3 regions of the Streptomyces sp. NPDC006487 genome follow, and region 1 is predicted to be linked to each of the others. Evidence: riboswitches for the same ligand, from Rfam matches in the RefSeq annotation. Region 1 holds a riboswitch; each other region holds the start of a gene.
The links. Region 1 has a riboswitch for cobalamin ahead of ACFYM0_RS11605 (ABC transporter substrate-binding protein). Riboswitches for the same ligand answer to the same signal wherever they lie in the genome.
Positions count from the first base shown of each region.

Region 2: linked by a shared signal. The riboswitch ahead of ACFYM0_RS24520 (CbtB-domain containing protein) and the one ahead of ACFYM0_RS11605 (ABC transporter substrate-binding protein) in region 1 are both predicted to bind cobalamin.
Region 3: linked by a shared signal. The riboswitch ahead of ACFYM0_RS05770 (ribonucleoside triphosphate reductase) and the one ahead of ACFYM0_RS11605 (ABC transporter substrate-binding protein) in region 1 are both predicted to bind cobalamin.

Region 1 covers NZ_JBIAHN010000006.1:77,091-87,177, forward strand. The annotation lists gene ACFYM0_RS11580 (polysaccharide lyase 8 family protein) at 1-856, shown strand, start outside; gene ACFYM0_RS11585 (N,N-dimethylformamidase beta subunit family domain-containing protein) at 972-2,588, shown strand; gene ACFYM0_RS11590 (VOC family protein) at 2,717-3,106, shown strand; gene ACFYM0_RS11595 (ABC transporter ATP-binding protein) at 3,147-3,950, opposite strand; gene ACFYM0_RS11600 (FecCD family ABC transporter permease) at 4,010-5,065, opposite strand; gene ACFYM0_RS11605 (ABC transporter substrate-binding protein) at 5,062-6,054, opposite strand; cobalamin riboswitch at 6,092-6,230, opposite strand; gene ACFYM0_RS11610 (hypothetical protein) at 6,242-6,409, opposite strand; partial or broken gene ACFYM0_RS11615 (helix-turn-helix domain-containing protein) at 6,363-6,662, opposite strand; gene ACFYM0_RS11620 (hypothetical protein) at 6,787-7,239, shown strand; gene ACFYM0_RS11625 (aldo/keto reductase) at 7,292-8,200, opposite strand; gene ACFYM0_RS11630 (GNAT family N-acetyltransferase) at 8,241-8,750, opposite strand; tRNA gene ACFYM0_RS11635 (tRNA-Trp) at 8,856-8,931, opposite strand; gene ACFYM0_RS11640 (S8 family serine peptidase) at 9,427-10,087, shown strand, end outside.
Region 2 covers NZ_JBIAHN010000013.1:298,090-308,176, reverse strand. The annotation lists gene kdpA (potassium-transporting ATPase subunit KdpA) at 1-1,158, opposite strand, end outside; gene kdpF (K(+)-transporting ATPase subunit F) at 1,164-1,253, opposite strand; gene ACFYM0_RS24545 (SDR family NAD(P)-dependent oxidoreductase) at 1,663-2,430, shown strand; gene ACFYM0_RS24540 (aspartate aminotransferase family protein) at 2,496-3,875, shown strand; gene pucL (factor-independent urate hydroxylase) at 4,131-5,048, shown strand; gene ACFYM0_RS24530 (histidine phosphatase family protein) at 5,112-5,585, opposite strand; gene ACFYM0_RS24525 (phytase) at 5,707-6,993, shown strand; cobalamin riboswitch at 7,049-7,185, shown strand; gene ACFYM0_RS24520 (CbtB-domain containing protein) at 7,224-7,442, shown strand; gene ACFYM0_RS24515 (CbtA family protein) at 7,473-8,225, shown strand; gene ACFYM0_RS24510 (hypothetical protein) at 8,266-8,619, shown strand; gene ACFYM0_RS24505 (alpha/beta hydrolase) at 8,730-10,087, shown strand, end outside.
Region 3 covers NZ_JBIAHN010000003.1:126,660-136,746, forward strand. The annotation lists gene ACFYM0_RS05745 (lactate utilization protein B) at 1-462, opposite strand, end outside; gene ACFYM0_RS05750 ((Fe-S)-binding protein) at 459-1,214, opposite strand; gene cobF (precorrin-6A synthase (deacetylating)) at 1,233-1,985, shown strand; gene ACFYM0_RS05760 (aminotransferase class V-fold PLP-dependent enzyme) at 2,001-3,242, opposite strand; gene ACFYM0_RS05765 (anaerobic ribonucleoside-triphosphate reductase activating protein) at 3,367-3,990, opposite strand; gene ACFYM0_RS05770 (ribonucleoside triphosphate reductase) at 3,987-5,765, opposite strand; cobalamin riboswitch at 5,808-5,949, opposite strand; gene ACFYM0_RS05775 (endo-1,3-alpha-glucanase family glycosylhydrolase) at 6,071-7,786, opposite strand; gene ACFYM0_RS05780 (hypothetical protein) at 8,181-8,633, shown strand; gene ACFYM0_RS05785 (NADP-dependent isocitrate dehydrogenase) at 8,711-10,087, opposite strand, start outside.

The sequences.
Region 1 (10,087 bases):
CTCGACCGACGGGGAGTTCGCCTCGGTGGGCCAGCACCTGAAGGGGCTGGGCAGCACCCTCACGGCCCGCAAGTCCTGGTTCTTCCTCGACGACACGGTGGTCTGCCTGGGAGCCGGGATCAGCTCCACCGACAGCGCCGCCGTCGACACGGTCATCGACAACCGGAACCTGGGCGCGACCGGCGCCCACGCCCTGACCGTGGGAGGCGCGGTCCAGCCGGCCACGCTGGGCTGGACCGCCTCCTTCCCCGGCCCCGGCTGGGCGCACCTGGCGGGCTTCGGTGGCTATGTGATGTCGGGTTCGGGCACCTTCCGGGCGCTGCGGGAGGCCCGCTCCGGCCGGTGGAGCGATATCAACCGGAGCGCTTCCACCACGGTCCTCACCCGGCGCTACCTGACGCTCTGGTACGACCACGGGACGAACCCGGCCGCCGGCAGCTACGTCTACCAGCTGTTGCCGGGCGCCTCGGCCGCCCAGACCTCGGCACGTTCGGCCGCCACCGGTTGGCTCACGGTGCTCGCCAACACCCCGACCGCCCAGGGGGTGGCGGTGGGATCGCTCGGCTTCACCGGGGTCAACTTCTGGCAGCCCGCGACGATCGGCGCCCTGCAGGCGAGCGCGCCGTGTTCGGTCACGGTGCGGGAGCCCGGTGACGGCACGGCCGTGGTCTGCGTCTCGGACCCGGCCCGCACCCTGTCGGGACTGACCCTCGTGTGGAACCGGACCGTCACCCAGGTGCTGTCCCAGCCGGCGAGCCTGGTCTCGGCGGGCACCGGGAGCACGCTCCGGCTCGACTTCGGCAGCCTCACGGCTCTGGAGGGGGCGAGCCAGGTGGTGAAGGTGAAGCTGGGGTGATCTCCGGTCGGCCCCGGGCGATCCCCGGACAATCCCCGGTCGGCCCCCGGGCGATCTCCGGACGGCCCGCGGGGCGATAAAAGCAAAGCCCACAGCGTGACATAGCGTGACCCTCATGGATCAGGAGCACATATCCGGGGACGGCGAAGGCGCGGGCAGGCGGCGGTTCCTCGCCCTGGCGACGGGGGCGGCGGCCACCGCCGCCGGGCTCGGCGCCGTGGCCGGCTGCGCGAAAGGGGACGCCGGGGAGGCGGACGGGGCGGGACCCGGCGAGAGCCGGGACCCGTCCGGCCCCCCGGAGCAACAGGGAGGGCCGCGCGAGTTCGACGTCCGGGCGGAGAACGCCCGCCCGGGGAACGCCGACTGGCGGGTCACCCAGGCCGGCCCGGCCCGCGCCATCGAGGGCTTCGCCGACCGGGTCAGCGTGCTGCCCGGCGAGTCCTTCGCCCTGCACGTCTCCACCACCGCAGCCCGGTTCACCGTCTCCGCCTACCGCATGGGCTGGTACGGCGGCGCCCGGGCCCGCCTGGTCTGGCGCTCCGAGGCCCTGCCCGGGGTGCGCCAGCCCGACCACACGGTGGAGGCCTCGACCCGTATGGTCCGCACCCGGTGGTCCCGTAGCACCACGGTCGAGACCAAGGACTGGCCCGAGGGCTGCTACCTGCTGCGCCTCGACGCGCAGGGCGGCGAGGGCCAGCGGTTCGTCCCCATCACCGTGCGGTCCGCCGCCACGGCCGGACGTACCGTCGTGGTCAACGCGGTGGCGACCTGGCAGGCGTATAACCGCTGGGGCGGCTACGGCAGTTACGACGGCCCCAGTGGCGGATACGCCTCGCGCTCGCTCGCCGTGACCTTCGACCGGCCCTACGCGTACGACGACGGCGCGGGCCTCTTCCTCGTGTACGAGGCTCCGCTGCTCGCACTCGCCGAGCGGCTCGGCATCCCCCTGGCGTACACGACGACCACCGACGTGGCCCGGGAGAAGCGGCTGCTGGAGGGCGCTTCGGCAGTCCTCTCCCTCGGCCATGACGAGTACTGGTCGCCCGAGCAGCGCGCGCACGTCACGGCCGCCCGGGACGCGGGCACCAACATCGCGATCCTGGGCGCGAACTGCTGCTACCGCCGGATCCGGCTGGAGCCCTCCGAACTCGGACCGGACCGTACGGTGGTCTGCTACAAGTCCTCGTACGAGCAGGATCCCGGCTTCAAGCGCGGCCACCCGGCCACCGTCGACTTCCGTTCCCCGCCCGCCGCCGACCCGGAGAGCACACTGCTCGGCGTGATCTACGACGGCTACCCGGTGGACGCCCCGTACGTGGTGACGCACCCGGGCCACTGGCTCTTCGAGGGCACCGGAGCGAAGGCCGGCGACAGGTTCCCGCACCTGGTCGGCGTGGAGTACGACAAGGTCAACACCGGTTTCACGACCCCGCGCCCGATCGAGATCCTGGCGCACTCCCCCGTGGTCTGCGAGGGCCGCCCGAGCCACCAGGACACGGCGTACTACACGACGCCGAGCGGCGCCGCCGTGTTCGCGACGGGGACGATGCGGTGGGTGGAGGCCCTCGACGCGAAGGGCGACGGCCGCAGCGGAGCCAACCACGGCCTGGACGCACGCTCGGGCGCCCTGACCACCCGGGTGACGGAGAACCTGCTGCGCGCCTTCGCGGCCGGCCCGGCGGGACGGACGCATCCGGCACAGGACAACGTGAAGGCGGTGTACGGAGGATAGGCCCCGCCCCAAACGCACTGGACTCCACCCGTAAGGGGTGTTTAGGATCATGTCGCGGCATCGCGTGTCGGTCACCGGCTGGGTGAGGCATGGAGGTGCCGGGACGTGCCTTTCGGAGGCATCCACTCATGACGGTTCAGCTCAACCACACGATCATCCACTCCCGTGACCACCGGGAGTCGGCCGAATTCCTGGCGTACTTTCTCGGCCTGGAGGTCGGAGCCCCCTGGGGCCCCTTCATTCCCGTCGAGACCGCCAACGGCGTCACCCTGGACTTCGCGACCATCCCCGCCGAGTCCATCACCGCACAGCACTACGCGTTCCTCGTCTCCGAGGCCGAGTTCGACGAGGCCTTCGAGAAGATCAAGCGGGCGAGGATCACCTACTTCGCCGATCCGCACGGGCAGCGCCCTGGCGAGATCAACCACAACGACGGCGGCCGCGGCGTCTACTTCCAGGACCCCTCGGGCCACGGCATGGAACTGATCACCGTCCCGTACGGCGGCTTCACGCAGTAGGACGGGCACGGCGGCGGGGGCTCACCCGCCGCCGCCGGGCTCAGGAACCCGCCCGGACCCCGTTCTCCGGAAGGTAGACGATGTTGACCGCTCCCGTCGTCGGGTGGGTTGCGACGCGGGTGCGGACCCCGTAGACCTCGGCCAGCAGGGGCTCCGTCAGCACCTCCGCCGGGGTGCCCGAGGCGGCCACGCGGCCGCCCGCCAGGACGTACAGGCGGTCGCAGTACATCGCCGCCAGGTTGAGGTCGTGCAGGACCAGCAGGGCGGTGGCGGACAGGGCACGGACCAGCCCGAGGATCTCCAGCTGGTAGCGGATGTCCAGGTGGTTCGTCGGTTCGTCCAGGGCGAGCAGGCCGGGGTCCTGGACGAGGGCGCGGGCCACCAGGGCACGTTGGCGCTCGCCGCCCGAGAGCCCGTCGAAGCGGCGGCCCGCCAGGGCAGCCGCTCCTACGGTGTCCAGGGCCCGAGCGACGCGGCGTACGTCGTCGGGTCCGTCCTGCTCCCAGAAGCGTTTGTGCGGGCTGCGCCCCATGGCCACCACCTCGCGCACGGTCAGCCCGAAGGTTCCGGCCGCGTCCTGGGGCACCACCGCCACCCGCCGGGCGCGGTCCTTGACGCCCAGCGAGGCCGCGTCCACACCGTCCAGCAGCACGCGCCCGCCGGTCGGGCGCAGGGTGCCGTAGACGCAGCGCAGCAGTGTCGTCTTGCCGCTGCCGTTGGGGCCGACGACTCCGACCGTTTCGCCGGGGCGGGCGGTGAGGTCGATCCCGTGCAGCAGCGGCTGCCCGTCGATCTCGTAACGCACGGCCTCGACGGCGAGTTCCGCCGCCCCCGGCCCGGACATCGGCCCTGACACCGGCGCTGCCGCCAACTCGGTCGCCGGCCCTGCCGGACGTCCCGCCGTCATCCCACGACCCCTTCGGTACGGGTGGACCTGCGCAGCATCCACAGGAAGAACGGCCCGCCGACGAGCGCCGTGACCACGCCGACCGGAATCTCCTCCGGCGCGGCGGCGGTACGGGCGATCAGATCGGCCAGGGTCAGGAACACGGCCCCGCCCAGCGCGGCCACGGGCAGCAGCGCCCGGTGCCCGGCGCCGACGACCATCCGGGCGGCGTGCGGCACCATCAGCCCCACGAAGCCGATCGCTCCGCTGTAGGCCACCAGCACGCCGATGACGAGCGAGGTGAGGACGAACACCGCGGCCCGGAACCGGTTCGTGTCCAGCCCGAGCGTCTGGGCGCCCTCCTCCCCCGCGAGCAGCAGGTCGAGCGGCCGGGCCAGCGCGATGAGCAGCCCGGTGCCCAGGAGCAGGGCTCCGGCGGGCAGGGCCAGTTCGCCCCAGCGTGCCCCGCCGAGCCCGCCGAGGGTCCAGAACAGCACGCTGCGGATCTGGTCGGGATGGGCGGCCAGCACCAGGATCAGGCTGGTCAGGGCGGACAGGACGTACTGCACGGCGACCCCGGCGAGGATCAGCCGGCCGGTGCTCATGGCGCCGCCGCGCCGGGCCATCGCGTAGACGGCGACGAGCGCGCCCATCGACCCGGCGAACGCCGCGAGCGGTAGGGCGGCGCCGCCCGCGAAGGCGAGGAACCCGGCGCCGAAGACGATCACCAGCACGGCTCCGGCCGAGGCCCCGGAGGAGGCGCCGAGCAGGAACGGGTCGGCGAGCGGATTGCGCACGAGGGCCTGGAGCACGGTTCCCGCGACGGCGAGTCCCGCGCCGACGACGGCGCCGAGCAGGACGCGTGGCATCCGGACGTCCCATACGATCGCGCCGAAGGCGCCCGCTCCGCCACCGGGTCCCGGTCCGCCGAGCACGATGTCGAGCACCCGTTCCGCAGGGATCCGTACCGGTCCCAGGGCCAGCCCCGCCAGGGCCGACGCGGCCAGCGCGGCGGCGAGCAGGGCCAGTACGACCGGCGTACGGGTGAACGCACGGGCGGCCCGGAGCCTCACGCGGCGTCGGGGTGGAGCTGACCGCCCAGCGATTCGACGGCGTCGGCGACGCGTACGCCGAGCACGGCGGAGGACAGCGGCAGCACGACGAACCGCCGGTTCTTGATCGCCGGGACCTGGGCCAGTGCCGGGTCGTTCAACAGGCGCTGCTTCTTGGCTTCGACGGTGGTGCCGCCGTAGTCGTAGATGAGGACGACCTCGGGCTTCCGCTCGATGACCTTCTCCCACGACACGTCGCCGAAGGTGTCGGCGAGGTCGGCGAACACGTTCGTCCCGCCTGCCAGCGAGACGATCTCGTTGCCGATGCCGTTGCCGCCGGAGGTGAAGGCGGAGGCCTCGCCCGAGTCGTAGACGAAGACCGCGGGCTTGGCCTTGTCCTTCACGCGTGCGCTGACGGCTTCGATGCGGCGCTGTTCCTCCGCGATGAGCCGCTCGCCGCGCTCGGGCACGCCGAAGGTCCGTGCCACCTCGGTTATTTCGGTCCTGAGCTGATCGAGGCCGACCTTGCCCTGGGTGCAGTACTCCACGCTGAGGCGGGAGTTGATGCCGGACTTCGCGAGTCCCTCGCGATCGCGGCCCTGCGCCTTGTCGAACGCGCTGGAGTAGCCCCCGTACACGAAGTCGGGGTTGGCTCCGAGGAGGATCTCCTTGGCGGGGTATTCCTTCGCCAGCACCTTGATCTTGTCGTACGCGGGCCGGTAGGCGGGCAGTACGGAGTCGTCCAGGTAGGCCGTCCCGACCGTCTTCTCCTCCAGCCCGAGGGCCAGGAGGATCTCGGTGGCGTGCTGGTTCATGGCGACGGCTCGCTGCGGCGGCGCCTGATAGGTGCTGGTGACACCGCAGTTGGTGACCGTGTACGGGAAGCCGGGCGCGGCGCCCGCTCCCGCCTTCGCATCCTGTGCCGCGGGGGATCCCCCGCACGCGGCCAGCGGTATCAGGAGGGGGACGGGCAGGAACGCGCGCAGCAGCGCACGGGCGTACGAGGACATGGCGAAGCCTCTCCGGGGGATCCGCGTCCCCTGGTCGAACCGAAAGAGGCGGTGCGTCAGTGTCTGACTCCCGGGTCCCCGCACGGGGGTGTACCGGTCACAGTGGCGGGACCGCACCGGATTCGCACCGGTTTCCTGTCCTGCACCGCCTGGATAACCCGGCCCAGTGTGCCAGAAGGCCGGGGGGTCAGCGCTCCGGGCGCACCCCGTGGGCCCCCCGCACCGTCCGCGCCGTCAGGGAGGCGAGGGCCCGCAGCGCCTCCTCGGAGCGTGATCCCGGCTCTGCCGTGTAGAGGTAGAGGGTCTGGTCGGGGTCGTCCGGGAAGGTGGAAGAGGTGGGACCGCTCGGTGGCATCGAGCCGCAGCGCCCGGGCCACGGCGTCGAGGACCTCGTCGGACACGTGCCGGGTGCGGCCCTGCTCCAGCCGGGTGTAGTAGTCCACGCTGACCCCCGCGAGCTGCGCGACCTCCTCGCGCCGCAGCCCGGGCACGCGACGCCTTCCCGGATGTGCGGCGGCGCCCACTGCCTCGGGGCCGATCCGGGCACGGCGGGAACGCAGGAAGTCCCGCAGGTCGGACTGGGGCTCGCGCCCGGCGGTGGCGGTCATTCCCCCAGGCTAGGCCGTCTCGTTCGGATCCTGCCCGGCCCGCGCCGACCGGCTGTTCGGGGTGCCGTGTCACAGCCCGGTCACAGCGGCCCCGCGAGCACCGGGCCGGGGCGACCATGGCCCGATGCGCAGACACCACGTGATCATCGCCCTCACCGGCGCCGGACTGCTCGCCCTCACCGGGTGCGGCAGCGACTCCGACGCGCCGGCCCCCGGCAAGACCTCCGCCCCGGCCTCGACCGTGCCGAGCCCTGCCCAGAGCGGCAGGCCCAGCGCCGATCCGAGCGCGGTCCGCCCCGACAGCGGCCTCCCGCCGAGCCCCGCGCCCGCGCAGCGCGCCGCCTACCTGGCCGCGCTGAACACGATCGACCCCGAGATCGTCAACGGCAAGGACGACAAGGCCGTCTCGCGAGGCCTGGACCAGTGCCAGTCCATGAAGGGCGAGAAGGATCCGGCCAAGCGAGTGGCCGGGGCGAACCAGCGCTTCATCGGCCCCCACCACCCCGCCGGCTTCGGCCCCGTCAAGTCCGCCCTGATCGTCGCGGCCGTCCAGGCCAACCTCTGCCCGACCTACTGAGTCCCTCCGAGGGCGAAGGCGGGGGCGGGGCCCCGGCAGCCCGGCCACCGCCTCATGCCGTCTCGTCGCTCGCCGCGGCCAGACCGAGGAGTTCACCCTCGGACAGGCGCAGGCCGCCCGCGGCGACGTTCTCGGCGAGGTGCCCGAGATCGCCGGTGCCGGGGATGGCCAGTACGTGGGAGCCCTGGTGCAGGGTCCAGGCCAGCCGGATCTGGGCCGCGCTCACGCCGTGGGAGCGGGCGACGGAGCGGACTTCAGCGCTGTGGCCGTCGGTGGCGCCGGCGGTGCGACCGGTACCGGCGATCGAGTAGAACGGCACGAACGCGATGCCCTGCTCACCGCAGATGTCCAGGAGCTCCTTCTGCTCGGGGGCCGCGCCGATGCCGTACATGTTCTGGACGCAGACCACCGGCGCGATGCTCCGGGCCTCGGCGAGGTGGTGGCCGCGGACGTTGGACAGGCCCAGGTGCCGGATGAGCCCGGCCGCACGCAGATCGGCCAGTGCGCCAAAGCGTTCGGCGATCGAGTCGCTGCCGACGATGCGCAGGTTCACCACGTCGAGGTGGTCGCGGCCGAGCTGGCGCAGGTTCTCTTCGACCTGGCCGCGCAACTGCTCCGGGGTGGCGTGCGGCAGCCACTGGCCGGAGGGATCGCGGCCCGGTCCGACCTTGGTGGTGATGACCAGCTCGTGCGGGTAAGGGGCCAGCGCCCGGTTGACCAGCTCGTTGGCCGAGCGCGACGAGGAGAAGTAGAACGCGGCGGTGTCGATGTGGTTCACACCGAGCTCGACCGCGCGGCGCAGTACGGCGATCGCCTGGTCGCGGTCCCGTGGGACGGCCTCGGGCGCGAATGCCTCACCGTGCTGCGTCAGGCGCATCGTGCCGAAGCCCATCCGGTTGACCGTGAGGTCCCCGAGCGTCCACGTGCCGGATGCCGCCGCTGTGATCGTCTGTGAGGTCATGGCGCGATCATGTCCGCGCGCCGGGCCGGCCCGCCATTGATTAAGGCATGCCCGAATCCAACGCTTCTTCTTCGGTCTTGAAGGTCCGGAACCCGCGGCGGTGGTAGTTGGGCAGCGCGTTCGCATGGTCGGCCGAGGACGTGTGCAGCCATACCCGGCGCACGCCCGGCACCAGATTCCAGCCCTGCCGGATCGCGAGCGTCAGCGCATGGCCGCCGAGCCCCTTCCCGGTGAACTCCGGCAAGAGCCCGAAGGTCCTGATCTCGACGTCGGCGCCCGGGTGGAGGTCGTAACAGACCACACCGGCGGACTCGCCCTGCAAGGTCAGCAGCCGGCACGTCCGGTCCGGATGCTCGGCGAACCACGCCTGCCATTCCCGTGGTCCGCGACGGGCGCTGCGCCACTGGTACGGCGCGCCGATCCTGGCCATCAGGTCGGGAACCTTCGAGAGGTCGTCGCCGACGGCGACGAGTGCCAGTCCGGGGACCGGAGCGCCGGGAACGAGCTGACTCGGGTCGGTCATCTCGACATGGGTCACGATCTTCGTCACCCGGGGAAGGGTACGCCCCCAGGGCAAGAGAAAAGGGACCCCCGGAGTGTTCTCCGGGGGTCCCTTTTCCATGAATGATCCGGCCGAGAAGGACTTGGCCGAACGTGGCAGGGGTGGCAGGGCTCGAACCTACGACAACCGGTTTTGGAGACCGGTGCTCTACCAACTGAGCTACACCCCTTCGGTGAGACCAACCATGTCATGTCGCACGCCGAAGATCCACTCAATTCGGTGATCAACCGCGAGGAATTTCGTCACGGGTCCGGACTCCGGCGGATCCGAGCCGGTCGACCGCACGGCCCGTCTTCGCTGGTCAGGGCGACACCGAGGAGGGTCAGGCCGCCGCGGCCCGCCCCGGCCCGCATCCACTCCTTGAGACAACGACTATTGCGCCGTGGACAGTTGACCTCCGCGACACCCCGGGAAGGTGCCGATGGCTTCCTCCGCCCCCGGAAGCACCGGTTCCTCCCACCAGGGGAGGCGCCCGGCTACACCCTGGGGTGTATTTCTCCGGGACGCGCCCTCCTTCTTGCCCCCGCGGAGAACCGAGTCCCGTCCCGGCTGCGTGCTACCGGCGAACACGCCAGCGCGCACGCCGAATTGGGGGAAACGGGTGGCATCCAGGACAAGGGCGGGAACGGCGGCACTCACAGCCGCTGTGGCCGGAATGCTGATCATGGGGACGGCCGCGGCCGGCATCCAGCCGGCACTGGCCGCGAACTCCACCGCACAGGGCACGCACCAGGACACGCAGCAGACCCTGCACGAGGACACGAAAGGGAGTCCCGCCGGCGCGAGGCCGCCGGCGGACGCGACGGTGACGCTGATCACCGGTGACCGCGTGCTCGTCGGCGCCGACGGCGCCGTCGTCCGGATCACGCGGGGTGCGGGCCGCGAGAAGACCACCTTCTCGGTTCGGCGCGAGGGCGGGCACACGTACGTCATTCCGATGGACGCCCTGCGCCTGATCGGCGACGGCGTCCTGGACCGGCGGCTGTTCGACGTCGCCCGGTTGGCCAAGGACGGGTACGACGACGCTCACCGCGGCGCCACACCCCTGATCGTCGGCTATCGGAAGGAGGGCGCCCCGGTGGGCGCCTTCGCGACCGGAGACCCGCTCGCCCGGGTCGCGCGCGAGCGCCGTCCGCTGCCCTCCGTGGACGGCGAGGCCTTTGACGTGCCCAAGACCGAGACCGCGGCCCTGTGGTCGGCGGTCACCGGCAGCACGGACGCCCCTGCGCGGGGAGCCGCTCCCACTGCTCCCATCGCCCACGTGTGGCTGGACGGCAAGGTCCGCACCTCCCTCGACACGAGCGTGCCGCAGATCGGCGCTCCCG
Region 2 (10,087 bases), on a different contig from region 1:
GATCAGCATGCCGTAGAGGCCGGAGCCGACGCCGCCGGGCGCGATCTCGCCGAGCTGCATGCCCAGCAGCTGGATCCCGCCGCCGAGGCCGGTGTAAGAGGAGTGGAAGGAGTTGACCGCGCCGGTCGAGGTCAGCGTCGTGGCGACCGAGAAGATCGCGGACGCGCCGATCCCGAAGCGGGCCTCCTTGCCCTCCATCGCACCGCCCGCGGCCTGGAGGGCCGGGCCGTGGTGGCCGAATTCCGTCCACATCATCAGGGCGGTGAAGCCGAGCCAGATGGTGACCATCGTGGCGAGGATCGCGTAGCCCTGGCGGACCGAGCCGATCATCCGGCCGAAGGTGCGGGTCAGTGCGAAGGGGACGAGGAGGATCAGGAAGATCTCGAAGAGGTTCGAGAAGGGGGTCGGGTTCTCGAAGGGGTGGGCGGAGTTGGCGTTGAAATAGCCGCCGCCGTTGGTGCCCAGTTCCTTGATGGCCTCCTGAGAGGCGACCGCCCCGCCGTTCCACTGCTGCCCGGCTCCCAAGCCGTGCCCGTTGACGAACTGCCCGACCTCGTGGATGCCGGAGAAGTTCTGGATGACTCCGCAGGCCACCAGCACGACGGCGGCGATCACCGCGAGCGGGAGCAGGATGCGGACGGTGCCGCGCACCAGGTCGGACCAGAAGTTGCCGAGTTCGCCGGTGCGGGAGCGTGCGAAGCCCCGTACCAGGGCCACCGCCACGGCCATGCCGACGGCGGCGGAGAGGAAGTTCTGTACCGCGAGGCCGCCGGTCTGCACGAGCGGACCCATGGCCTGCTCACCGGCGTACGACTGCCAGTTCGTGTTCGACACGAAGGAGGCGGCCGTATTGAAGGCCTGGTCCGGCTTGATGGAGACGAAGCCGAGGGAGCCGGGCAGGTGGCCCTGCAGGCGCTGGAGCAGGTAGAGGAAGAGGACGCTCACCGCCGAGAAGGCGAGGACCGAGCGCAGGTACGCCGGCCAGCGCATCTCGGCGTTCGGGTTGGCTCCGACCGCCTTGTAGATCCACTTCTCGGGGGCGTAGTGCTTCTTCGAGGAGTAGACGCGGGCCATGTGGTCGCCCAGGGGGCGATAGGCGAGGGCGAGGGCCAGCACGAGCGCGAGCAGCTGGAGCACCCCGGCGAGGACGGGACTCATCGACGCTAGAACCTCTCCGGGAAGACGAGGGCGACGACGAGGTAACCCAACAGGGAGACGGCGACCAGCAGGCCGACGACGTTTTCGGCGTTCACAGCTTGGCCACCCCCTTGGCGACGAGTACCACCAGCGCGAAGACCGCGATCGTGGTGACGACGAAGGCCAGATCGGCCATCGTGAGCTCCTGGAGGGTTCGTGGGCGGGCGTTTTCAGGACATCTCTTCGGACACCTCTGAGTGGAACGCCTTTTCGGCCCCTCACAGGCTTCCTTGACGGGGCCCATACGCCCGTGGGTGCGGCCTTGACGGGTCCCTAACGCGGAGGGGTGTGGCGTGGGCTCAGGCTAAGCGCGTGTACACCGATATGCCCGCTATGTGGCTATTGGTGCACCATGGGCGGAAGATCGAATTCCGTATCCTGGAAATATAGTTCCGCCATGCGGTATCTGCGTTATGCTCCGGCCGTCCGCACGCCGAAACCGCAACCCCTGCCAGGAGGAACGCCATGTCCGAGGACCGCGCCGAAAGCCGTGTCGCCCTGATCACCGGCTCCTCTTCCGGAATCGGCGCCGGCATCGCCCGCAGGCTGGCCGCGGCCAGCATCCGCGTGGTCCTGAACTCGGCGCGCAGCGAGGACGCGGGCAAGGCGCTCGCCGCGGAACTGCCCGAGGCGGTCTACGTACGGGGCGACGTCGCGGACGCCGACGACGCGCGGCGGATCGTCCGGACGGCGATCGACGCGTACGGACGGCTCGACATCCTGGTCAACAACGCGGGCGTCACCCGCTTCATCCCCCTGGGCGACCTGGACGCCGCCGACGCCGACGCCTGGCGGGAGATCTTCGAGGTCAATGTCGTCGGGACCTGGCAGATGATCACCGCCGCCACCCCCCACCTGCGGGCGTCCGGGGCGAGGGGCTCCGGCGCGGGCTCGATCGTCAACATCTCCTCGGTGTCCGCGACCCGGGCACTGGGAAGCTCCGTCCCGTACGCCGTCAGCAAGGCCGCGGTCAACCACATGACCCGGCTGCTGGCCTCCCAGCTCGGACCCGCCGTCCGGGTGAACGCGATCGCGCCCGGCCTGATCGACACCCCCTGGTACGAGGGCGAGGACCAGGTCTGGGAGAGCTCGCGGGAGTGGATCACGGAGAACACCCCGCTGCGCCGCGTGGGCACCCCCGAGGACGTGGCCGAGGCCGTGCTCTACCTGGTCGACGCCGCTTACACGACCGGCGACGTGCTCACCGTCGACGGCGGCCGGCACGTGGTCTGAGGCGCCCCGCTCTCTTCCGGGCCATCCCCACCGGATTCCACATCGTGGACAACTACCCTCGGAATATGAACGCAGAAGCCGACGCACGCGACGCCGCCGCACTGGCCACCTCCGCAAAGGCCACGGTGAAGGACAACGACCGCAAGCACGTCTTCCACTCCTGGTCGGCCCAGGAGCTCATCGACCCGCTCGCCGTCGCGGGCGCCGAAGGCTCCTACTTCTGGGACCACGACGGCAACCGCTTCCTCGACTTCTCCAGCGCCCTCGTCTACACGAACATCGGCTACCAGCACCCGAAGGTGGCCGCGGCCATCGCCGAGCAGGCCGGCAAGCTCTGCACCGTCGCGCCCGGCTTCGCCGTCGACGTGCGCTCCGAGGCCGCCCGGCTGATCGCCGAGCGCACCCCGGGCGACCTCGACAAGATCTTCTTCACCAACGCGGGCGCCGAGGCCGTGGAGAACGCCGTCCGCATGGCCCGGGTGCACACCGGCCGCGCCAAGGTGCTCTCCGCCTACCGCTCGTACCACGGCGCCACCTCCACCGCGATCAACCTCACCGGGGACGCGCGCCGCTTCGGCAACGACACCGCCACCGCCGGCGTCGTGCACTTCTGGGGCCCCTTCGCCTACCGCTCGCCCTTCTACGCGGCCACCCCCGCCGAGGAGTGCGAGCGCGCGCTGCGCCACCTGGAAGACACCATCGTCTTCGAGGGCCCGCAGTCCATCGCCGCGATCATCCTGGAGACCGTCGGCGGCGCCCCCGGCGTACTCGTGCACCCCGACGGCTACCTGGCCGGGGTCCGCGCGCTCTGCGACCGCTTCGGCATCGTCTTCATCCTCGACGAGATCATGGTCGGCTTCGGCCGCACCGGTAAGTGGTTCGCCTCCGAGCACTGGGACGTCACCCCCGACCTCATCTGCTTCGCCAAGGGCGTGACCAGCGGATACGTCCCCCTCGGCGGGGTCGCCATCTCGGCCGCCATCGCGGAGACCTTCGCCCGCCGGCCCTACCCGGGCGGCCTGACGTACTCCGGGCACGTGCTGGCATGCGCCGCCGCCGTCGCGACGATCAACGTCATGGAGGAGGAGGGCACCGTCGAGCAGTCCGCCCGTACCGGCGCGGAGCTGCTCGGGCCGGGCCTCGCCGCCATCGCCGAACGCCACCCGTCCGTCGGGGAGGTCCGCGGGCTCGGCACGTTCTGGGCCCTGGAGCTCGTACGGAACAAGGAGACGCGCGAGCCGCTGGTCCCGTACAACGCCGCCGGCGCCGACAACGCGCCGATGGCCGAGTTCGGGGCGGCCCTGAAGAAGGCCGGGCTGTGGCCGCTGCTCGCCGGAAACCGCATCCACGTCGCGCCGCCCTGCAACGTGTCGGCCGAGGACGTGGAGAAGGGGCTGCGGATCATCGACGAGGCTCTGACGGTGGCCGACGCGCACACCATCTGACCTGCGCAGATCGTACGGTTGCCCAAGCCGTGGGTGCCTGTTCTCGGAGGATCCGCTCTCTTACGAACGGCATGCGGACGTGCTGGAATCAACAGGCACCTACGGACCGGGATGCACGTCAGTCCCGGGGCGGTCCACGCGAGGAATCGGCGTGACCGAACGGCGGGGGGCGGGCTGCGCGTCCGCCGGACGCCGGGCGTACGGGATCCAGACCACCGGACTCCGTGTTCCCGAGTACCCGAAGGAAGACAGCGCATGAGCAAGCACATCCTCGCCCAGAACCAGTACGGCAAGGCCGAGAACCGCATCGTCAAGGTCACCCGCAAGGGCAGCGACGGTTCCTGGCACGAGATCCGCGACCTCAACGTCTCCGTCGCGCTGCGCGGCGAGTTCCGCGACGTCCACCTCACCGGTGACAACGCCAACTGCCTGCCGACCGACACCACCAAGAACACGGTGTACGCCTTCTCCAAGGAGCACGGCGTCGCCTCCCCCGAGGCCTTCGGCATCCTGCTCGCCAAGCACTTCGTCTCCTCCCAGGCCCCGATCCGCGAGGCACAGATCCGCGTCGAGGAGTACGCCTGGGAGCGGATCCCGGTCCCGACGCGCAAGGAGCAGCACTCGTTCGCCCTCAAGGGCACCGAGGTGCGCACCGCGCAGATCACGTACAGCGAGACCACCGGTCTCCAGGTGATCTCGGGTCTGAAGGACCTGACCGTGATGAACTCGACCAACTCCGAGTTCCACGGCTTCATCAAGGACAAGTACACGACGCTGCAGGAGGCGTACGACCGCATCCTGGCGACCAAGGTCACCGCGCGCTGGGCGCACTCGGCGCTCGCCGCCGACGACGCCGAGTACGACTGGGACCAGTCGTACAAGAAGGTCCGCAAGAACATGCTGGAAGCCTTCGCGGAGACCTACTCGTACTCCCTGCAGCAGACCCTGAACCAGATGGCCGAGCGCGTGCTCGACAACTGCCCCAAGGTCAACGAGGTGCGCCTCAACCTCCCCAACAAGCACCACTTCCTCGTCGACCTGGAGCCCTTCGGCCTCAAGAACGACAACGAGGTCTACTTCGCGGCCGACCGCATGTACGGCCTCATCGAGGGCACCGTGCACCGCGACGGCGTGCAGCCGGTGATCGCGACGAGCGACTGGATCGTGGCGTAACGCCCGCTCCGCACCTTCGGTGTTCGGCCCGGACCGCGTCGCGGGGTCCGGGCCGTTCCGCGTTCACCCCGCGTCCGGGTCCGGGGACTCCTCCGGCTGCCCCACGAGCAGGTTCCAGCGCCCGGAGCGCCCCGTCAGCGCCGTCACCGACCCCGGCCGCACGTCGAGCCGCCAGAAGGCCGCCGCTGGCAGCTCCAGGGCCCACACCACGGCCGCCCGTACGACTCCCTGCCCGGCCACCGCCCGGTGCGTCCCCGGCGCCAGCGCGCCCAGGTGTACGCCGACCCGCGCGATCAGCGCCTCCACCGACTCCCCGCCGCCCGGGGGCGCGTACGAGGTGTCGGTCATCCACCGCCGCAGCCCCTCGGGGTCCTGCCCGGCGACTTCGTCCATGCTCCGCCCGGCCCAGGCGCCGTGATCCTGTCCGCGCAGCCCCTCGTGCCCCGGGCGCGGATCCCCGTAGGGGAAGCGGTGCAGGCGCGCCGCTTCGTCGAGTGGGGGTGTCACGAGCCGGACTCGTACGATGGTGGGGTGCACCGCTTGAGTGTCCCGGGGTTTCGCATCGCGTTCAACCATCGGACATCCAATGAGCGCGGACATGACAATCAACCCGGCGAGCGTCTTCCCCTCAGGGCAAAACCCTTGTAAAGGAAGAACATTGACCATACGTTCGGCCGCCCGCGCCTCCGTACTCGTGCTGTGCACAGCACTCGCCGCGTCCGTCGCGCTCCCGGCACAAGCCTCCTCGATCAGCACCGTCCGGCCCAAGGCCGAGACCGCGCCGCTGTACGACGACGAGGCCGGCGGCGACGCCAACGCCGACGACCCGGCGATCTGGCGCAACGCCGCCGACCCGGGCCGCAGCCTGGTGATCGCGACCGCCAAGCAGGGCGGCCTGCGGGTCTACGACCTGGAGGCCCGGCAGGTGCAGTCGCTGCCCGCCCCGGCCGGACCCGGCGCCGACGACGCACCCGGCCGCTTCAACAACGTCGACCTGGTCAACGGCCTGCGTCTGGGCGGCGGGCGCGCCGATGTCGCGGTGGTCAGCGACCGGGGCAACGACCGGCTGCGGATCTACCGCATCGACCGGAACCGGCCCGGCGGCCCGCTCACCGACGTCACCGACCCGGCGGCGCGCCCGGTCTTCTCCGCCGGCCAGACCGAGATCAACGAGCAGAAGACCGCGTACGGCCTGGCCACCTGGACGGACCGCAAGACCGGCCGGTCCTACGCGGTGGTCAGCCAGCGCAACCGGACCCGGATCGCCTTGCTGGAGCTGGTCGCCACCCCCGCCGGCACGGTCGACTACCGCGAGGTGCGCACGCTCGACCTGCCGTCCTCCTTCCGCCTGCCGAACGGCGCCGCCTGGACGCCCTGTCTCGAGCCGGGCGAGCTGCCGCAGGTCGAGGGCATGGTCGTCGATCCCGCGGACGGCACCCTGTACGCGGGGCAGGAGGACGTGGGCATCTGGCGCATCGACGCGGGCCTCACCGGCACGCCGAAGCTGATCGACAAGGTGCGCGAGTACGGCGTGCCCGGCACCTACGACGAGGAGACCGAGGAGTGCACGCCCGGCGCCGATCCCGGCTACGGCGGCAAGCGCCTGAAGGCCGACGTCGAGGGCCTGACCCTGGTCACCGAAGCTGACGGGGACGGCTACCTGCTCGCCTCCAGCCAGGGCGACGACACCTTCGTCGCCTACGACCGCGAGCGCGAGGACCACAACGAGTTCGAGGGCGCCTTCCGCGTCACCGCGGCCTCCGCCACCCTCGACGGCTCCGAGGTCTGCGACGGCGCCGCCGCCCTCAACGCCCCCCTCGGTACGCGCTACCCCCGCGGCCTGCTCGTCGTCCAGGACGGCCAGGAGACCCCCGGAGACGGCGACCGCGAGGCGACCGGCTTCAAGTTCGTCGACCTGGGACAGGTGGTCGACGCCATCGACTGATGGGAAGACCGGTGAGATGGGACGGAGCCCTCCTGCAGGGACGCTGTAAGGCCGCCATAAAGAGCGGTACGGTGGCGGACGACAAGACGACGGTATGACGGAAGTCCGGTTGAGAATCCGGCACGGTCGCGCCACTGTGAAGCCTCCCGGAGGGGGAGGTAAGTCAGACCCGCCACCGTCGTCGAAAGCACCACTGACCGGGACGCGTGTTCCCTCTGGAGGCTCCTGCCATGGCCAACTCCGCCGTGCCCACGACTGCCACCCCCCTGGCCGTCGCACCCATCTCCCTCACCGCTCTGGCCCCCTGGGCGCTGTTCGCCGGTGTCCTGATGCTGGTCCTGCTCTACCTCGTCGGCGCCGAGCAGGGCGCCACCGCGATCTTCGAAGGCGACACCATCCACGAGTGGATGCACGACGGTCGCCACCTCCTCGGCTTCCCCTGCCACTGATCCACCGATCCGCAAGGGACCGAAAACTCCATGAACACCATTTCCCCCCGCGTGCTCCTCGTCCGGGGCATGCTCGCCGGCCTGCTGGCGGGCATCGCCGCGTTCCTCGTCGCGTACCTCCTGGGCGAGTCCCAGGTCGACGCGGCGATCGCCATCGAGGAAGCCGGAGCCCACGACCACGGTGACGCCGAGGCGGCCCCGGTCAGCCGGGCGCTCCAGGCCACGGCCGGCCTGGGCACCGGAACCCTGCTCTACGGCATCGCGCTCGGCGGCATCGCCGCGCTCGTCTACTGCTATGCCCTGGGCCGGATCGGCCGCTTCGGCCCCCGGGCCACGGCGCTGCTGGTGTCCGGTGGTCTGTTCGTCACCGTCTCCCTGGTGCCGTTCTTCAAGTACCCCGCCAATCCGCCGGCCGTCGGAGACCCCGAGACCACGGTCCAGCGGACCACCCTCTACGTCCTGATGCTCGCGCTCGGCCTGCTGCTCGCGGCGGCCGCGCTGATCCTGGGCCGGCGTCTCGCGCCGGGCCTGGGCAACTGGAACGCCTCGATCGTCGCCTCGCTCGCCTTCGTGGTGGCCGTCGGCATCGCCTACGCGCTGCTGCCGGGCATCAACGAGGTGCCGGAAGGCTTCCCGGCGGCGCTCGTCTGGCAGTTCCGGCTCGCCTCGCTCGCCATCCAGGCCGCGATGTGGAGCACTTTCGGCCTGGCTTTCGGATTTCTTGCCGAACGGGCCCTTGTCCCCGCCCTCGCTCCCAAGGAGGCTGTACAGCCTGCGAGTTGACGTCTTGCGTGCAGGTGACTGAAAGGCTGGTGACGGCGCGGTGACGACGGCGACCCGAGAGCTCGGGGACCACCGAAGACCCAAAGGCCGCCGGGAGGGATCGCGCCTCCCGCGCCGCCCCCACCTGCCGGGCCTGCCGAACCGGCAGCAGTGGCGGGAGATGCGGGAGTGGCGGGGCTGGACGGGCGCCGCCCCGTTCTGGCTCAACGCGGTGCTCCTGCTGCTGACCCCGTTCACCACCGTCACCCTGCTCGCGCAGGTCGGCATCATCGCGGGCCTCACCGCCATCGGCGGCCTGGCCCGCCACCTCTGGTCGGGTGACTACGGCCATGCGGCCATCCACTCCGCCGCCGTACTCATGGGTGCGGCGGCGGTGGCGGTCGTGGTGGTCTGACCGGGGGGCGGACGGAGAGCCGGGCGGAGGGTCGGGCGGGGGCTAGCCCCCCGAACGGCCTTCCCGGCTACCGGATGTAGCGCCGGAGGATGCTCAACCATCCTCGTTGCATGACCACTTACCGCAGCAAGACCGGACTCGTCGCCCTCTGCGTCACGGCCGTGGCGGCCACGCTGACCGCCACCACCGGGGCCTCGGCCACGGCTGCCTCCCGCGGCGCCGTGACGCCCGCCCCGCCCGCCCTGGCCTGGACGGCGTGCACCCACACGGGCCACCTCGACGGGCAGCAGTGCGCGAAGCTGTCCGTCCCCCTGGACTACGCCGCCCCGGCCGGCCCGCAGGTCGAGCTCGCCGTCTCCCGGCTGCCCAGCACCCGCCCCGCAGCCCGGCGCGGGACGCTGGCCGTGGTCCCCGGCGGGCCCGGCAGCTCGGGTGTGCAGCGGCTCTCGCAGAAGGGGGCGGCGCTGGCCGGGCAGTTGGCCGGCGCGTACGACATCGTCGCGCTCGACCCGCGCGGAGTGGGCGGCAGCGTCACCGCCGCGTGCGGCCTGGACGCGGCCGACCGGCGCCTGACGACCCTGCGTTCCTGGCCCGGCGCCGACGGGGGGATCGCGGAGAACGCCGACCGCTCCCGCCGGGTGGCCGAGGCCTGCGCCGCGAACGGCGGCGCCGAGCTGCGCAGTTTCACCACCGCCAACCAGGCCCGCGACATGGACCGCTTCCGGGAGGCCCTCGGCGAGCGGAAGCTGTCGGTCTGGGCCGTCTCCTACGGGACCTACGTGACGGCGGTGTACGCGCAGAAGTTCCCGCAGCGCACCGACCGCCTGGTGCTGGACAGCAGCGGTGACCCCGATCCGACGCGGGTCGAGCGGGGCTGGCTCGCGAACATGGCGCAGGGCGCCGAGGACCGCTTCCCCGACTTCGCGTCCTGGGCGGCGGACCCGGCGCGGGCGGGGGAGGGGCTTCGGCTCGCCGAGCACCCGCAGGACGTACGCCCGTTGTTCCTGGCGCTGGCCGCGGAACTGGACCGTGCCCCGAAGCCCTCGAGCGTGCCCGGCCTGCCGCTGACCGGCACGATGCTGCGCCAGGCCATGCAGCTCGCCCTGTACGGCGACGCCCAGTTCCCCGCCTTCGCCCGCCTCGTCCGCGAGGCCCAGGACCCCAAGGCGGTCCCGCAACTGCCCCAGGAGCTCGCCGCGGTGCTGCCGGACTCGGACGCGGCGCTGATGGTGGGGGTCATCTGCAACGACGTGGCCTGGCCGAAGGACGTCTCCGGGTACGAGCGGGCGGTGGCCGCGGACCGGGCCGCGCACCCCTTGACGGCCGGGATGCCGGCGAACATCACCCCGTGCGCCTTCTGGAAGGACGCCCCCGCCGAACGCCCCACCCGCATCACCGGCCGGGGCCCCTCGAACATCCTGATGGTGCAGAACCTCCGCGACCCGGCGACCCCGTACGCCGCCTCCCT
Region 3 (10,087 bases), on a different contig from region 1:
GATGTGGGAGGGCCGGTCGTGGCCGAGCTGGACGATGAGCTCGGCGAGGTCGGTCTCGTACGCGGCGATCCCGGCCGCCTCCAGGGCCTCGTTGAGACCGATCTCCTGGGTGGCCATGGACTTGACCTTGACGACTTCCTTCTCTCCGGTGGCCCGGACGAGCTCGGTCACGATGCGGTTGGCCTCGCCTGCGTCGGCCGCCCAGTGGACGGTTCCGCCCGCGGCGGTGACGGCGGCCTCCAGCTGGAGCAGGTAGCGGTCGAGGTGCGCCAGCGTGTGGTCCTTGACCGCCTTGCCTGCGGCGCGCAGCCGGTCCCAGTCCTCCAGTTCCGCGACGGCTCGCGCCCGCTTGTCGCGGATGGTGTGCGTGGCGTGGCGGAGGTTGGCGCGCAGCACCCCGTCCCGTACGGCCTCGCGGGCCGCGTCGGGGAAGGCCGGCATGCCGAGGTACGTGCCCGTCATACGAGTGGTTCCTCTTCCGTCGCGGCCAGGATCTCGGCGAGGTGCAGGGCGCGCAGCGGTGCGCCCCGGCGGCGCAGGATGCCGTCGAGGTGGGCGAGGCAGGAGTTGTCGGCCCCGCACAGCACCTCGGCGCCCGTGGACAGCGCGTGGGCGGTCTTGTCGGTGCCCATCGCGGCCGAGACGTCGGGGTTCTTGACGGCGAAGGTCCCCCCGAAGCCGCAGCACTCCTGCGCGCCGGGCAGTTCGCGCAGTTCCAGACCGCGTACGGCGGCCAGCAGCCGCCGGGGCCGGTCCCCGAGCCCGAGGCCCCGCAGGCCGTGACAGGAGGGGTGGTAGGTGACGGTGTGCGGGAAGTACGCGCCGACGTCCGTCACCCCGAGGACGTCGACCAGGAACTCGGTCAGCTCGTACACGCGCGGTACGAGGCCTTCGGCGAGCGCGGCCAGCCCCGGACCCCTGCCCTCGGCCTCGGCCGCGCGCCCGATCCGGGGGTAGTGGGAGCGGATCATGGCGGCGCAGGAGCCGGACGGGGTGACCACGTACGCGTGGCCGGCGAAGGCCTCGGCGGTACGCCGGACCAGTGGTTCGGCCTCGCGCCGGTAGCCGGTGTTGTACTGCGGTTGCCCGCAGCAGCTCTGCGCGGCGGGGAAGTCCACGGTGACCCCCAGCCGCTCCAGCAGGCGGACGACGGCGATGCCCGTGCGCGGGTAGAGCGCGTCGTTGACGCAGGTGACGAACAGGGCGGCGCGCATGACGGGCAGAATAGCCCGGTGAAGAAGTTCTCAGTGATCGGCATAGGCGCGGGCGACCCGGACCACCTGACCCTCCAGGCGGTCAAGGCGATCGGCGCGGCGGACGCATTCCTCATCCTGGAGAAGGGCGAGGAGAAGGCGGATCTGACCGGGCTGCGGCGCGCGATGCTCGACGCGCACGCACGCCCCGGACACCGGCTCGTGGAGGGCCGCGATCCCGACCGCGACCGGACGCCCTCCGACTACACCCCGACGGTGGACGGCTGGCGCAGCGCGCGGGCCGAGCTCTTCGAGCGGTTCATCGCCGAGGACCTGGCGGAGGGCGAGACGGGCGCCTTCCTGGTGTGGGGCGACCCCTCGCTCTACGACTCCACGCTCGCGATCCTCGACGAGGTGCTGGAGAAGGGCAGGGTCGCCTTCGAGCACGAGGTGGTGCCGGGCATCAGCAGCATCTCCTCGCTGCTGGCCCGCCACCGCACCAACCTCAACCGGGTGGGCCGTCCGGTCCAGATCACCACCGGGCGCCGGCTGGCGGAGGGCTGGCCGGACGGTGTGGACGACGTGGTGGTGATGCTGGACGCCCGGCACGCCTTCACGGCCCACCTCGACCAGGACCTGTACATCTACTGGGGTGCGTACGTCGGCACCCCGGACGAGATCCTGGTCTCGGGGAAGCTGGCGGAGGTCTCCGGCCGGATCGAGGAGCTGCGCACCGAGGCCCGTGCCCGCAAGGGCTGGATCATGGACACGTACCTGCTCCGGCGCGACTGAGGCCGTCCGCCGGGCCTAGGCCCGGCGGTAAGCGGGGAGATAGGCGGGGAGTACCTCGGCGAGCCGTTCGTACTCCTCGGCCCGGTTGTAGATCTGCCCGCTGACCCGGATCCCGCCGCCGCCCGGCCAGGGCCAGATCAGCACCCGGATCCGCTGCTCGGCCGCGATCCGCTCCCGCAGTTCGCCGGCCGCCGCCGGGGTCTGCGCGACCCCGGGCGGCAGCCGCAGCGTGCGCAGGGCCAGGCCTTCGGTGTACGGGAGCGGGGCCACCCCGGGGATCTCGGCGAGCAGGGCCGCGCCGTAGGCGGCCAGTGCGCTGTTGTGGGCGCGCACCTTCGCGGCGTCGAGTTCCTCCAGCAGGTCGAGCCCTTCCGGGGCGGCGAGCCAGCCGGTGTAGTCGAAGGTGGCCCGGTTCTCCACGGAGCGCGGGTAGCCGTGGTGATCCTCCCAGGAGGGCACCGGCGGGCGGACCCGGCCGCGGTGGTGCGGGGCGACGGACAGGATCGCGGTGCCGGAGGGGGCGTAGGCCCATTTGTGGAGGTTGCCGAACCAGAAGTCGGCGCCCCCGCCCAGGGGGTCGGGGATCATGCCGGGCGCGTGGGCGCCGTCCACGATGGTGGTGACGCCCCGCTCGGCGAGTTCGGCGAGCAGCCGGGGCGAGGCGATGAGCCGGGCGGTGGGCGAGCTGATGTGGTCGAGCACGGCGACCCGCGTGCGCGGGGTGACCCCGGCCAGCACGGTTTCCCGTACGGCGTCCTCGTCCGGGAGATCGGTGCCCAGGGCCACGGTGGTGAGCGGGGCACGCCGGGCGGCGGCCGCGACCACCGTGCCGTAGCCGTGGTCGGTGACCAGGATCTCGTCACCGGCTGCGAACTCCACGGCGTCGAGGGCCACGTTGGCGGCCTCGGTGGCGTTGGAGACGAAGGCGAGCCCGTCCGGATCGGCGCCGAGCCGGGCGGCGATCCGGGTCCGGGCCCCGACGAGTCGGTCGGGGGCGCCGATGAAGAAGGCGTCGGGGTCGGCGTGCGCCTCCGCCCGGAGGGCGGCCTGTGCTTCCTGGACGGGGATCGGGACCGCTCCGAACGACCCGTGGTTCAGATGGCCGACCGCCTCGGAGAGCCGGAACAGCTCCCGCCCGCCCGGGAATTCGGCGGGACGGCGCAGGGGCCCGCCGCGTGAGGCGGCCCCGGCCCGTCCGGCGGCGTCGGCGGGGCCGACTCGGTCGGTGCGGTCGGTCGGCTCTGCGGGCTGGGTCACGTGGGACCTCCGTGGGTGCGGCGCGGCTGTCGGCCCGATCATGCCCCGCCGCCCACCCGGAGCGACAGCCCCTTCCCCGGCCATCGCGCCCCGGGGCCGCCGGGCCATCGCGGCCGCCCGGGCCTCAGGCCGCCGGCGGGCGCACGGTCTGGCGGACCGTGGCCCCCGCGCCCAGCTCCGCGAGCCAGTCGTCCAGGTCGGCCATGGCGGGCGGGTCCAGGAGGTCCGGGTCCACCGTGGTGCGGAGCTGGTGGGGGACCTCCGAGGCGAGCAGCAGGCGCAGGCTCCGCTCGGCCGAGGCGGCCGCGTGGCCGATGCCGGTGACCCGTTCGTACCGGCCGGGCGGGGCCTTGACGTCGAAGCCGACCCAGTCCAGCAGGCCGGCGTCCAGCAGCCTGGCCAGGCGGCGGGGGAAGGCTCCCCCGGTGTGCAGGCCGACCTCCAGGCCCAGCGCACGGGCTTCCCGTACGGCCTGCGGCAGACCGCGCTGGAGCAGCGGTTCCCCGCCCGAGAAGACGATCCCGTCGAGCAGCCCCGTCCGGCGGGCGAGGTGGCCGAGCACCGCGTCCCAGGGGACGGCTGCGGGGGCCCGGGCGGGCAGCAGGCCGGGGTTGTGGCAGTAGCCGCACCGCCAGGGGCAGCCCTGGCAGAAGACGGTGGTGACCAGCCGGCCGGGCCAGTCGCAGGTGGACAGCCGGGACCAGCCTCCGATGCGGATGACCTCGTCCGGCTGCGCGGCGGGGATCACACCGCCGCCTTGAAGGGGACCCGCTCGGCGTGTTCGCCCTTCTTGCCGGTGTTGAAGGAGGAGACCGGGCGGTGGTAGCCCATGACCCGGGTCCACACCTCGCACACCGCCCCACAGGCGGGGCAGTGGGGCTGCTCCCCCGCCAGGTAGCCGTGGTCCGCGCAGACGGAGAAGGTCGGGGTGACCGTGAGGTACGGGAGCCGGAAGGTCTCCAGGGAGCGCCGGACCAGCTTGCGGCAGGCCTCCGCCGTCGGGATCCGCTCGGGGGTGTACAGGTGCAGGACGGTGCCGCCCGTGTACTTGCCCTGCAGCTCGTCCTGGCGCTCCAGCGCCTCGAAGGGGTCGTCGGTCCATCCGACGGGCAGCTGGGTGGAGTTGGTGTAGTACGGGTTGGCGTCGGTGCCGGCCTGGAGGATGCCGGGGAAGCGGGCCCGGTCCTCCTTCGCGAAGCGGTAGGTCGTGCCCTCGGCGGGGGTGGCCTCCAGGTTGTAGAGGTGGCCGGTGCTCTCCTGGAAGTCGACCATCCGGGCCCGCACCCGGTCCAGGAGGCGGACCGCGAGGGCGTGGCCCTCGGGCGCGGTGATGTCGTGCGCGCCCCCGCTGAAGTTGCGGACCATCTCGTTGACGCCGTTGACCCCGATGGTGGAGAAGTGGTTGCGCAGGGTGCCCAGGTACCGCTTGGTGTACGGGAAGAGGCCGCCGTCGATCAGGTCCTGGACGGTGATCCGCTTGATCTCGAGGCTGTCCCTGGCGAGCTCGCAGAGCCGGTCCACCTCGGCCAGCAGCCGCTCCTCGTCGCCCGCGCAAAGATGCCCGAGCCGGGCACAGTTGAGGGTGACCACGCCGAGCGAGCCGGTCTGTTCGGCGCTGCCGAAGAGGCCGTTGCCGCGTGCGAGCAGCTCGGTCAGGTCGAGCTGGAGCCGGCAGCACATGGAGCGGATCATGTTCGGTTCGAGCTCGGAGTTGATGAAGTTCTGGAAGTACGGGAGCCCGTACTTGGCGGTCATCGCGAAGAGCCGCTCGGCGTTCTCGCTCTCCCAGGGGAAGTCCCGGGTGATGTTGTAGGTCGGGATGGGGAAGGTGAACACCCGTCCGGTGGCGTCGCCTTCCGTCATCACCTCGATGTACGCCCGGTTGATCATGTCCATCTCGGCCTGGAGCTCGCCGTAGGTGAAACCGGTCTCCTCCCCCGCCACCACCGGGATCTGCTCGCGCAGGTCCTCGGGGCAGGTCCAGTCGAAGGTGAGGTTGGTGAAGGGGGTCTGGGTGCCCCAGCGCGAGGGCACGTTGAGGTTGTGCACGAGTTCCTGGACGCACTGCCTGACCTGGTCGTACGTCATCGCATCGAGGCGGACGTAGGGGGCGAGGTACGTGTCGAAGGAGGAGAAGGCCTGGGCGCCCGCCCATTCGTTCTGCAGGGTGCCGAGGAAGTTCACGATCTGGCCGACGGCCGAGGACAGGTGCCTGGGCGGGGCGGAGTCGATCTGTCCGGGGACTCCGTTGAAGCCTTCGGTCAGCAGGGTGCGCAGGGACCAGCCGGCGCAGTAACCGGAGAGCATGTCCAGGTCGTGGAGGTGGAGGTCGCCCTCGCGGTGGGCGCGGGCCACGGCGGCGGGATAGACCTGTTCCAGCCAGTAGTTCGCGGTGACCTTGCCTGCGGCATTGAGGATGAGCCCGCCGAGCGAATAGCCCTGGTTGGCGTTGGCGTTCACCCGCCAGTCCCGGCGGTCCAGGTATTCGGTCACGGTCTCCACGGCATCGACGACAGCAGTCACGGCAGCCCTCCCACGAGGCTCGGCACGGAAGAATGGCGGGCCTCTTCGAAAGCCCGTGCCGGCAGGTGTCGGACTCGTCCGCCGTGGCGGATTCACCGTTGCGGGGCAGTCCCGGATTCCCACCGGGTTCCCTGTTGCCTCGGTCGGGGAGGGGCCCCGCCGAACCGGCAAGACCAACACTACATATGGATGTGACGGCGGGGCACCACCACTACATATGGGGTGACGAAGGTCCCGCACCAAGGGACTTCAGCCCTGCGGAGAGCAGCGGAGAGCAACGGAGAGCAGCGCCGAGGCCCCCGGGCTCAGCTCCGGCCGCTGCTGGCGGCGTGGTACTGGAGGTCCTGCACCTCCACCGTGCGGTCCACCCGGTACCCCAGCTCCACCCGGGCCCCGGTCCTGCCGTCCCGCACCACGGCCGCCGAGCCGGTGCCCGGACCGAGGGGAAGCAGCTCGGAGTGGACCCCGGCCGGGGCCGCGTGCGCGTCCTCGGCCGCCCCCACGGCCGTACGGATGCTCGCGGGCCCGGTCAGGAAGCTCAGCACCTCCACCGTGTCGCGAGCCGCGGCGCTGCCGCCCCGCAGCGACATCACGAGGGACTGGCCGCCGCTCGGATCGGCGGCGGCGAACTGGGTGCGCGAGCTCAGGTACAGCGTGTCCCGGACGATCTTCGGCCAGCCGCCCGTCTTGAACCGGGTCAGGTAGTACGAGGAAAGGTCCAGGTAGGCATGGCCGTTGTGCAGGGAGGGCGCGAACTGGCTTCCCTCGCTGTAGTCGTTCCAGGTGGTGAGCTGGACCCAGTCGGCCCCGTCCTCGATGGCGCGGTTCCATGTGGTGCGCAGGGTCGCGGTGTTGCCCGCCTCGTCGTAGATGCCCTGGTTGGGACGGGCGTCCTGGACGGATACGGGCTGCATCCAGATCTTGCCCGCCGCGTGGGCGCGCCGCACGTCGCGCGTGGAGCTCTCCTGGCCGACGTAGCTGCGGCTGCCCCACTCGGAGAATCCGTAGCTGATCGACTCGAACTCGCCGCTGTGCGCGCCGAAGTCGAGGAAGAGCGGGACGAAGGCGGTGCGGATGCCGTGCCGGGACTTCAGGACGTCCATGACCCGGGTCCACCAGGCGGCGCTCTTCTCCTCCGCCTTGAACGGCGAGACGACCAGCCGTCCGTCGGGGAGCCGGTGGGCGGCCGGGGCCTTGCCGAGTTCCGCGAGGAGGTCGGCGAGCACGGCCGGGTCGTCGGTGCCCAGGGAGGTCATGTCCGGCATCAGCATGACCTTGAAGGCGGGGTCCACCGAACGGGCCGCCTCCATCAGGAGGTTGCAGCGTTCGAGGTTCTTCCCGGAGAGGGAGAGCAGGTCGAGGGTGAATCCGTCGATGCCGGCGGCGCGCGCGGTGCGGACCTCCTGCCGGAGGTTGGCGAGCTCCCAGTCCCCGGCCTTGGGCGGGACGGGCAGCGGCCGGTCGCGCAGCAGGCCGCCGTAGCGCTGGTGTTTGCCGTTCTCGCCGTCCGGCTTCAGGTAGTTGCGGGTGTAGTAGTCGGCGTCGGCGTTCGCGTTGTCCAGGGAGAGCGGGTACGGGGTGAAGTAGTGGGCGAAGACCAGCTTCTTGCCGGCGGCTCCGGAGCGCAGGGCGGCCGGCTGCGGCAGGTCGAAGGGCAGGGCTCCGGTGGGGCGCGCTCCGCCGTCCGTACCGGACCCCTGGGGCTTGGGGTCCGGGGCCGGCCCGCCCGGGCTCTGCGGGGCGGTGGTGCCCGGGCCGGTGGTGGCGGGGCCGGCGGTGGCGGGCGCGGAGCCGTAGCCGGACGCCCCGGACGGGGAGTCGGCCGGGCCGGGCCCCGAGCGGGCCCGTGCGTCCGAGACGGTACGGGGCTCCCAGGCGATGCCCGTCGCGGCGCAGACGCCCACGAGGAGGAAGGCGGAGAGCAGGAGGCTCAGCAGGGGTCTTCGGCGCCGGAAGCCCGCACGGCGCCGGTGCGACGCGGGTCTCGTGCCGCGCCCTGCCCGCCGCCGGTCCGCACTCATCCTGGCCCCTCCCCCGAATGTGCCCGCGCCATGCCCGTACATCGGGCCGCACAGCAGCAGTACAGCGGATTCCGGGGCCCCGGACAACTGTTCCCCGGGAGACGGGGCGTGAGACGGGACGGAACCGCGGGGCTACCGGAGTCCCGCCCGCGGCGGCCACCTCGGCCGACGGCCCCTTGGCCTGCGCGGTTCGGACGTCGGAGCGGCACTCTTCGCACGCGGTTGGACAAAGGCATGTGACCTGTACAACTGCTGCGATCACCGGGCGGCACGGGCTTTTCGCCGGAATAGGGAATTCCACTGGCCTTTCGCGAAAAGTGGCGCATAATCGTCTTCATGCGGCTTGAAACAACCCTCTTGCCGCAGGTCACGCATGCAGGGGGGCATCGTGTCGATGAGGGATTCCAGAGGCGCCGGAACGTTCCCGGCGACCTCGGCGGAGCTTTCCCGTCTTTTCACCGCCGTGCGGCGGGGCAAAGTGCTGACCGTCACCGGTCGGTTCCGCGAGCCCCGGAGCCAGTTGGTGCACGAGATCGGGAAACGGCTCTCGTCCAATTTCTACGACGGCGTGGCCGTGGTGTCCATGGACCGGCGGTTCGGGGTCCCCGACCTGACCGCCGCGCTGGGCTGCGTACCGGGCATGCCTTTCCTGCCTTACGGGACGCCGAACGCGGCGTCGTGGCTGGCGGAGCGCGACATGCTGCTCGTCCTCGACGGCTGCGAGCACCTCGCGTCCGACGCCCTGGACTGGCTGCGCGAGCTCCTCGCCGCGGCCCCCGGGCTGCGGGTCCTGGCCGCCGGACGCGACCCACTGGCCTTCGCCCGGGAGCAGGTCCACCCGCTGTGACGGGACGCTGAAACGGGTCCGCCCCGGTCGGCTGGTGCCGACCGGGGCGGACCCGTGAAGCGTTGAAGCGTTGAACCTCAGCCGAGGATCGCGAGCGCCGCGTTCAGCGTCGCGGACGGCCGCATGATCGCCGAGGCCTTGGCGGCGTCGGGCCGGTAGTAGCCGCCGATCTCCGCCGGGGCGCCCTGGACGGCGATGAGCTCGCCGACGATCTTCTCCTCGGACTCGGCCAGCGTCTTGGCCAGCGGGTCGAAGGCGGCGGCCAGCTTCGGGTCCTCGGTCTGGCGCGACAGCTCCTGCGCCCAGTACAGGGCGAGGTAGAAGTGGCTGCCGCGGTTGTCGATGCCGCCCAGCTTGCGGCTCGGCGACTTGTCCTCGTTGAGGAAGGTGCCGGTCGCCCGGTCCAGGGTGTCGGCCAGCACCTGGGCGCGGGCGTTGCCGGTGGTGGTGGCGAGGTGCTCGAAGGAGACCGCCAGCGCGAGGAACTCGCCGAGGGAGTCCCAGCGCAGGTAGTTCTCCTTGACGAGCTGCTGCACGTGCTTCGGGGCGGAGCCGCCGGCGCCGGTCTCGAAGAGGCCGCCGCCGTTCATCAGCGGGACGACCGACAGCATCTTGGCGCTGGTGCCCAGCTCCAGGATCGGGAACAGGTCGGTCAGGTAGTCGCGCAGCACGTTGCCGGTCACCGAGATGGTGTCCTCGCCGCGGCGGATGCGCTCCAGGGAGTACGCGGTGGCCTCGACCGGCGACAGGATCTTGATGGTCAGACCGTCGGTGTCGTGGTCGGCGAGGTACGTCTTGACCTTGGCGATCAGCTGCGCGTCGTGCGCGCGGCCCTCGTCGAGCCAGAAGACGGCCGGGACGCCGGTGGCGCGGGCCCGGGTGACGGCGAGCTTGACCCAGTCCTGGATCGGCGCGTCCTTGGTCTGGCAGGCGCGGAAGATGTCGCCCGCGGCGACCTCCTGCTCCAGGACCGTGGCACCCGAGGCGTCGACGACGCGGACGGTGCCGGCGGCGGCCAGCTCGAAGGTCTTGTCGTGGCTGCCGTACTCCTCGGCCTTCTGGGCCATGAGGCCGACGTTCGGCACCGAGCCCATCGTGGACGGGTTGTACGCGCCGTGCGCGCGGCAGTCGTCGATGACGGCCTGGTACACACCGGCGTAGCTGCTGTCCGGGAGGACGGCGAGGGTGTCGGCCTCGGCGCCGTCCGGGCCCCACATGTGACCGGAGGTGCGGATCATGGCCGGCATCGAGGCGTCGACGATGACGTCGGACGGAACGTGCAGGTTGGTGATGCCCTTGTCGGAGTCCACCATCGCGAGCGCCGGGCCCTCGGCGATCTCGGCATCGAAGGAGGCCTTGATCGCGTCGGCGTCGGGCAGCGCGCCCAGGCCGTTCAGGATGGTGCCGAGGCCGTCGTTCGGGGACAGGCCGGCGGCCGCCAGGGTCTCGCCGTA